DNA from 2 places in the Faecalibacterium sp. AF27-11BH genome. Region 2 is predicted to be linked to the other one. Evidence: predicted binding sites of a transcription regulator. Region 2 holds the regulator's gene; the other holds the start of a gene.
What was found. Region 2 encodes HrcA, which represses chaperone genes, less so after heat shock. Its sites were predicted from a motif close to TGTTAGCACTCNNNNNNNNNGAGTGCTAACA; they were not measured.
Positions count from the first base shown of each region.

Region 1: DWY76_RS07690 (Hsp20/alpha crystallin family protein) is a predicted target of HrcA. The motif match lies at 1,995-2,025, and genes of this name have one in related genera.

Region 1 covers NZ_QVGS01000006.1:72,932-76,340, forward strand. The annotation lists gene DWY76_RS07680 (alcohol dehydrogenase) at 1-182, opposite strand, end outside; gene DWY76_RS07685 (YitT family protein) at 290-1,147, opposite strand; gene DWY76_RS07690 (Hsp20/alpha crystallin family protein) at 1,397-1,861, opposite strand; gene DWY76_RS07695 (pyridoxal-phosphate dependent enzyme) at 2,099-2,557, opposite strand; gene DWY76_RS07700 (ribokinase) at 2,554-3,409, opposite strand, start outside.
Region 2 covers NZ_QVGS01000004.1:58,556-61,964, forward strand. The annotation lists gene dnaK (molecular chaperone DnaK) at 1-446, opposite strand, end outside; gene DWY76_RS05855 (nucleotide exchange factor GrpE) at 548-1,177, opposite strand; gene hrcA (heat-inducible transcriptional repressor HrcA) at 1,174-2,247, opposite strand; gene DWY76_RS05865 (stage V sporulation T C-terminal domain-containing protein) at 2,435-2,977, opposite strand; gene DWY76_RS05870 (aminoacetone oxidase family FAD-binding enzyme) at 3,205-3,409, shown strand, end outside.

The DNA.
Region 1 (3,409 bases), on a different contig from region 2:
TCGTGCCCTACCGTGATGCCGGGCACCGCCCGGGGCACGCTGCCGTGCTTGATGTGCAGGTCGCTGGAGCAGATGCTGGCAAGGGTCACTTTTACAATGGCATCCCGCTCGTGCTGCAGCACCGGCTTTGGTTTTTCCATCAGTTCAAATTTGCCCTCGGAAACATAGGTATAGGTCAGCATGCTTTTTACCTCCACGCGCTTTGATATTTCCGGACTTGAGTATACCACGCAGCTATGGCAAAGAGCAAGCCGCAAAAGGCCCGCCCTTTGCGGCAGCTCTCCGCCGATCAGATCTTGGGCTGATACTGCATGCTGGACACATTGTAAATGGTAACAAAAGCCTTGGGGTCTTCCCGGTTGATAAAGTTCATCAGCTTCTGATATTCGCTCTTGTCCACGATGGTAATGATCTCGTTGTGTTTTTCCAGATTGTATGCACCGATGGCCTCGTACATGGTCGCACCGCTGTGCAGGTCATGGAGGATGAACTGACGCAGCGCCTCCTCTTTTTCGGTGATGATGCAGACGCGGCGTTTGATGCTGTTATCAAAGATGAAATGGTCCAGCACGATGCCGTTGAAGTAAGTACCGAGGATACTCAGCACCACGGTCTTTTTATCGTAGACCAGGGCCGCGGAAAGCGCCACACACATTCCTGACAGAGACATGGCTTTTCCCAATTCCATGTGCAGGTACTTGTTCATGATCTTTGCCACGATATCCAGCCCGCCGGAGGATGCATTGCGGTTGAACAAAATACTCAGCCCGATGCTGACCACCAGAATATAGCACAGCACGTCCAGCTCCTGACTGCCGGTCATCGAGCCGAACTCCGGGAACAGCTTTTCAAACAGCCCCAGAAACACCGGCAGCAGCACACTGGTGTATACGGTCTTTGCGCCAAATTCTCTGCCGCAGGTAAAGAACCCGATGATGAGAAGCACGACGTTCAGGATCATCGTAATGACCGACAAGGGCAGCGGCACAAAATTGGACAGCACGATGCCAAGGCCGGAAATGCTGCTGACGGATGTATGGCTCGGCACCAGAAAAAAGAAAACGCCCGCCGCAATGATCGCCACCGCCCCGGTCAGGACTGCCGTCTCCCTCAAGACTGCGCCGGTCTTTCCTTTTACATCACTCATCTTTGTCCCCCTAAAATCAAATTTGTTTCACCGATCTCCTCATCTTTGTCGATGCGGACAAGGAGCTTACCGCCAAAGCGTTTGTATTCCATAGTGAAGTACCTCCATAAATTCCGAGTTGCTGTTCTCAGTATACCATGATTTTCCCTTGCGGAAAAGATAGCGAAACAAAAATGCCCCCGGAGGGCTTGTTACAGCTCTCCGGGGGCATCTTATGTGCGTTGTGCTTTGGCGCACACGACCGGCGTTTTACTCGATTGCAATCAGATTCGGGTTCTCAGGCAAAGCCTTCGTCTGCTGAGGAGCAGGCAGCTCGACGTGCAGGACGCCGTCCTCGAACTTTGCGTGGATGTCTTCCTTCTTCACATCGCCCACGTAGAAACTGCGCGCGCAGGTGCCAGAGAAGGATTCGCGCCGCAGGTAGCGGCCCTTCTTATCCTTTTCGTCGTTGCTGTGGCTGCGCACTGCCTGAATGGTCAGGTAGCCGTCGTTCAGATCCATCTGAACATCTTCCTTCTTGCAGCCCGGCAGGTCAACAGCTACTTCGTAGCCATTGTCCGTCTGTTTGACATCGGTCTTCATCATGTTTGCACCACGCTTACCAAAGGCGCCACGAGCCTCACGGTTCATAGCACGTTCCAGTGCAGCGTCATTCCAGAACGGATCGAAGAAATCATCGAACAGGTTTTCATGGAAAACAGTCGGCATAAGCATAAATCATTCCTCCAATCCCGGCGTTCGGGTCGGGGCAAAAAATCTGAAGCGTCCATTCAGAAGGGCTTTCCGGGGAGCCTAGCGGCTCTCCTTTTGCCCTTCCTCCTGAGCACGCCACTGTTATAGCACCGTTCATTAGCAGTGTCAATAGAAGAGTGCTAAAATTCATGAAAGAATAATACTTTTATAAAATCCTATGCAATCTTTTCAAAATTCAGTCGTATCATCGTGTTTTCATCATTTCTGCCGGTACATCGGCGTAGACAGATATTTCATGCCGTTGTCCGGGACGATGACCACGATGTTCTTTCCTTGATTCTCCGGTCTGCGGCCCACCTGCACCGCTGCGTGCAAAGCCGCTGCTGCTGATGTGCCCAGAAACAGTCCTTCCGCCCGCAGCACCTCATGGGCCGTTTCGTAGGCTTCCTCGGTGCGGACATTGATGCACGCATCGCTCCAGTCTGGCCGCAGATAGTCGGAAAGTGCGCTTTCCGGCACATCATACGCCGGCAAAACGCCATCTATGATCTGCGCATCCGGGTGCTCCGGGGTCAGGCGGGAGTCCGGATGGGGCTGCACCAGAACCACTTGCAGATTCGGGTTGCGGCTGCGCAGATAACTTGCTGTGCCAAAACCCGTGCCGCCGGTGCCCGCCATGCAGACCAGAATATCCACATGGCCTTCTGTATCATTCATTTCAACTCTTTGATTTCCGGGATGGATGCCGCTGCACCTTTGCGCTGCACGGCAATTCCGGCTGCTTTGGTAGCAAGCCGCATGGCGTCCTCTACTGAACTGCCGCTGCAAAGGCCCGCCAGAAAATAGCCGCTGTAAGTGTCCCCGGCAGCTGTAGTATCCACGGCCTGCACCTTTTCGCAGGGGACAAACAGCCGCCGCTCTGCATCCAGATAGTAGCTGCCCGCACTCCCGGCTGTCAGAAGCAGACGGGTCTGCGGGTATTTTTCGTGCAGCAGGGTCAAAACAGCGTCCGCTTCAAAGGTCTCGGTTCCGGCAAGGGCGCAGGCTTCCACCTCGTTGACACAGAGCACATCCACCAGTTCCATCGGGTAGGTCAAGATGCCGACATCGTAGGGTGCGGCATTGAAGAAAATGGAAAGCCCCTTTTTCTGTGCGGCCTGCATCAGGTACGGCAGATTGGAGATCTCATTTTGCAGCACCAGCCAGTCGCCTGGCGAAAAGGCTTTCAGCGTGTGGTCGATCTGCTCTGTGGTGATCTCCTGATTGGCACCGCCGTAGATCAGGATACAGTTTTCGCCGCGGCATACCTCAATGATGGCGTGGCCGGTGGCAGCAGCATCGTCCTTTATCAGATAATCTGTATGAATACCATTTTGTTTCAGGTAATCCACAAATGGTTGTCCATCTGCGCCGACACGACCCGCATGGTATACTGACAATCCAGCTCGTGCAAAGGCAATAGACTGGTTTGCGCCTTTTCCTCCAAAGCCCCGCTGCATGGACTTGGCTGCAAGGGTCTCTTTGGGCGCGAGAAAGTGCTCGACCTCATAGGTATAATCGTAGTTGAGG
Region 2 (3,409 bases):
GTAGGCTCGTTGATGATACGCTTGACGTTCAGGCCTGCAATGGTGCCTGCGTCCTTGGTAGCCTGACGCTGGCTGTCGTTGAAGTATGCAGGAACGGTAATGACAGCCTCGGTAACAGGCTCGCCCAGATAAGCCTCGGCATCAGCCTTCAGCTTCTGCAGGATCATAGCGCTGACCTGCTGGGGAGTGTACTCCTTGCCGTTCAGGGTCACCTTGTGGTCGGTGCCCATGAAGCGCTTGATGGAAGCAACGGTGTTCTCAGGGTTGGTGATGGCCTGACGCTTTGCGACCTGACCCACCAGACGATCGCCGGTCTTGGTAAAGCCGACCACAGACGGGGTGGTGCGTGCACCCTCAGAGTTTGCGATAACAACGGGCTCGCCGCCCTCCATGACAGCCACGCAGCTGTTGGTAGTACCAAGGTCGATACCAATGATCTTACTCATAATGAAAACTCCTCTCGAAAGAACAAATCTTATTGTTTATGTGATGCTCAAATGTTTGTAAGCGGATGTTATATTCAAAACCCTTTCGGGTTTCTGCTTTGTTATTCGGCCACTACAACGGTCGCATGGCGGACGATCTTATCGCCCAGCTTGTAGCCCTTCTGGTAGACCGTGATGACGGTGCCGCTCTCCTGTCCGTCCGGGGCGGGGATCTGCTGCACTGCATTCATGAAGTTGGGATCAAAGGGCTTGCCCAGCGCCTCGATCTCCTCCACATGGAGGGCATCCAGCGCCTTGGCGGCCTTGTCCAGCGTCATGGTCACGCCCTTTTTGTAGTTCTCGTCGGTGGTGGGGGCGTTGGCTGCCATCTCCAGCGTATCCAGAATGGGAATGATCTGGTTCACCGCAAAGGAAATGCCATCGTTGAACTTCTGGTCGGCTTCGCGGGTGGAGCGCTTGCGGTAGTTCTCGTACTCCGCTGCCATGCGCAGCAGCTGGTCTTTGGCCTGTGCAGCGTTGGCTTCGGCCGCGTCCAGCTTTGCCTTTACGGCTTCCAGCTCGCGGGCCTTCTTGTTGAACCAGCCGCCATCCTTCTTCTTGTCATCCTTCGGGTCGGCAGCTTCGGCAGCAGGTTCCTGTTCGGGTGCTGCCTGCTGGGCCTTTTCCTCGGGAGCCGTTTCGGGCTGCTCCGCTTCCTGAGCCGGAGCCGTCTTTTTTGCTTCTTCGCTCATTCCAGATCCTCCTTATAGATCGCAGTCCGCCGGGGTACGGCAGCCTGTGGGGTGTCTTTTCGTTTGCCGCTCATGCCCTCGCCCAGCTGGTCTGCAAAGTAATGCAGCAGCGGCATCAGCTTCTGGAAGGGCATCCGGGTGGGGCCGATCAATGCAATGGAGCCCCACAGGCCTCCGCCCACCAGATACCGGTCGCTCACGATGCACAGACCCGGGATCTGCGGTTCCAGATCCTCGCCCAGCAGCACGCTCTCACTGCGTTCTGCCGGAGGTGCGATCAGGCCAGCGGCCTGCTCCTCGTCGTTCAGCAGTGTGAGGATGTCGCCCACCTTGCCGTCCAGCTGGGGCCAGTCCAGCAGATACTGCTCGCCGCCCAGAAATACGTGGGGCTTGACGGAATCCTGCAGGATGGCAGCCGCTGCACTGATAACGGGCACCAGCTCCGGGTCGATCTGGCTGCACAGCTCTGCCAGCAGCCGGGTGGAAAGATCCACCGGCGCTACAAAGGTAAGGTTGCGGTTCAGCAGTGCGGCAAGTGCTGCCGCATTCTCGCGGGAAAGACCGGTGCGCACCCGTGCCACACGGGTACGAACGTAACCGGCCGTGGTAACGGCCAGCACAGCCGCTGCGCTGCGGCCCACCTGAACCACTTCATAGTGGGCGATGCACAGGTCTTCGGCGCACGGGGTGCTGATGGCGGCGGTGCAGCCGCTGATGGCGGCCAGCGCCTTGGCGGCACCTGCGGCCAGCTTTTCCGGCTCATGGTCGAGGCTTGCGAACACCGCATCCACCCGGGCGCGGCTCACACGATCCAGCGGCTGATCGTCGGTCAGCAGATTATCAAGGTAGTAACGGTAGCCCTTGGCACTGGGCACACGGCCCGCGCTGGTGTGGGGCTGCTCCAGCAGGCCCAGCTTTGTCAGCGCCGCCATCTCATTGCGAAGCGTTGCGCTGGAAACTGCCATGTCAAAGTAGTTTGCCAGCACGCTGCTGCCAACGGGCTCGCCTTCGAGACCATACAGCGCCACGATCGCCTGCAAGACTCGCTGCTTGCGTGCATCCATCGTCATAGCGCCTGCCTCCTTTTTGCGTTCGCTTTGTTTGTTTAGCACTCCTTGTTCCTGAGTGCTAAGACCATTATAGCCAATTTTCCGGTGCTGTCAAGCCCCTTGGAAAAATGTTTTAAAAGATTCATAATTCTGTCATAAACGAAGAAAGCGCCCTCCTTATTATAAGGAAAGCGCTCCGGCATGTTCTTTACTCTTCCATCTGCCTTGCCAGAAATGCCGCTGCCACATTCACGGCCTTGAGCTGGGCGGCATCCGGCGTGGCCGTGCGGTCTTCGGTCAGCAGGGCCACCACGCCGGTCACATCGCCCGCCGCAATGATGGGTGCGGCACACAGCACTGCTCGGGGCGAGCCTTCGCAGGGCAGGATGCACTTTTCGGCAATGCCCTCGCTCTGGTACAGCCTGCGGCCATCCATCAGCTTTTCCAGCGGCTGGCTGATGCTGCGGTCGGCCAGCTCCCGCCGGCCGCTGCCGCTCACCGTAAGGATGCGGTCGCGGTCGGCCACCAGTGCGGTCAGCGCAAAGCTTTTGCTGAGCACCTCGGTATACTGGGCCGCTACTGCGTTCATCTCGCCAATGGGCGAATACTTTTTAAAGATCACCTCGCCGTCGCCCGTGGTGAAGATCTCCAGCGGGTCGCCGCGGCGGATGCGCTGGGTGCGGCGGATCTCCTTGGGGATCACCACCCGGCCCAGCTCGTCGATGCGGCGCACGATTCCTGTTGCTTTCATGTTTTTGCTCCTCCGTTTCCTTAAAAATGCCTGCAGCACTAGTATCTGTCAGACCGGGCCATTTATACCTGCTGCCCCCGCGCAAAAAGACCTGCACGGAAAGCTGCCTCTTCGTTGCGTTTCCGGCAGGGTTCTGCTACAATGATACAAAAAGCCATTTTCATAAGCACAGCACCCCGCTTATGAAGACAGATCCTAAAATTCTACTGAGAAAGGCAGGTGTCCGGATGCCGAACATCCTCATTCTGGGCGGCGGTGCCGCCGGTCTTGCAGCCGCGCTGGCGGCGGCACAAAGTGCCCCAGCTGCACAGGTCATTGTGCTGGAGCGCAACCCGAAGCCGGGCAAAAAGCTGCTTGCCACCGGCAATGGCCGCTGCAATCTGGATAACACCGGCATTGCACCGGAGCTGTATTTCACTGCCGACCCGGCAG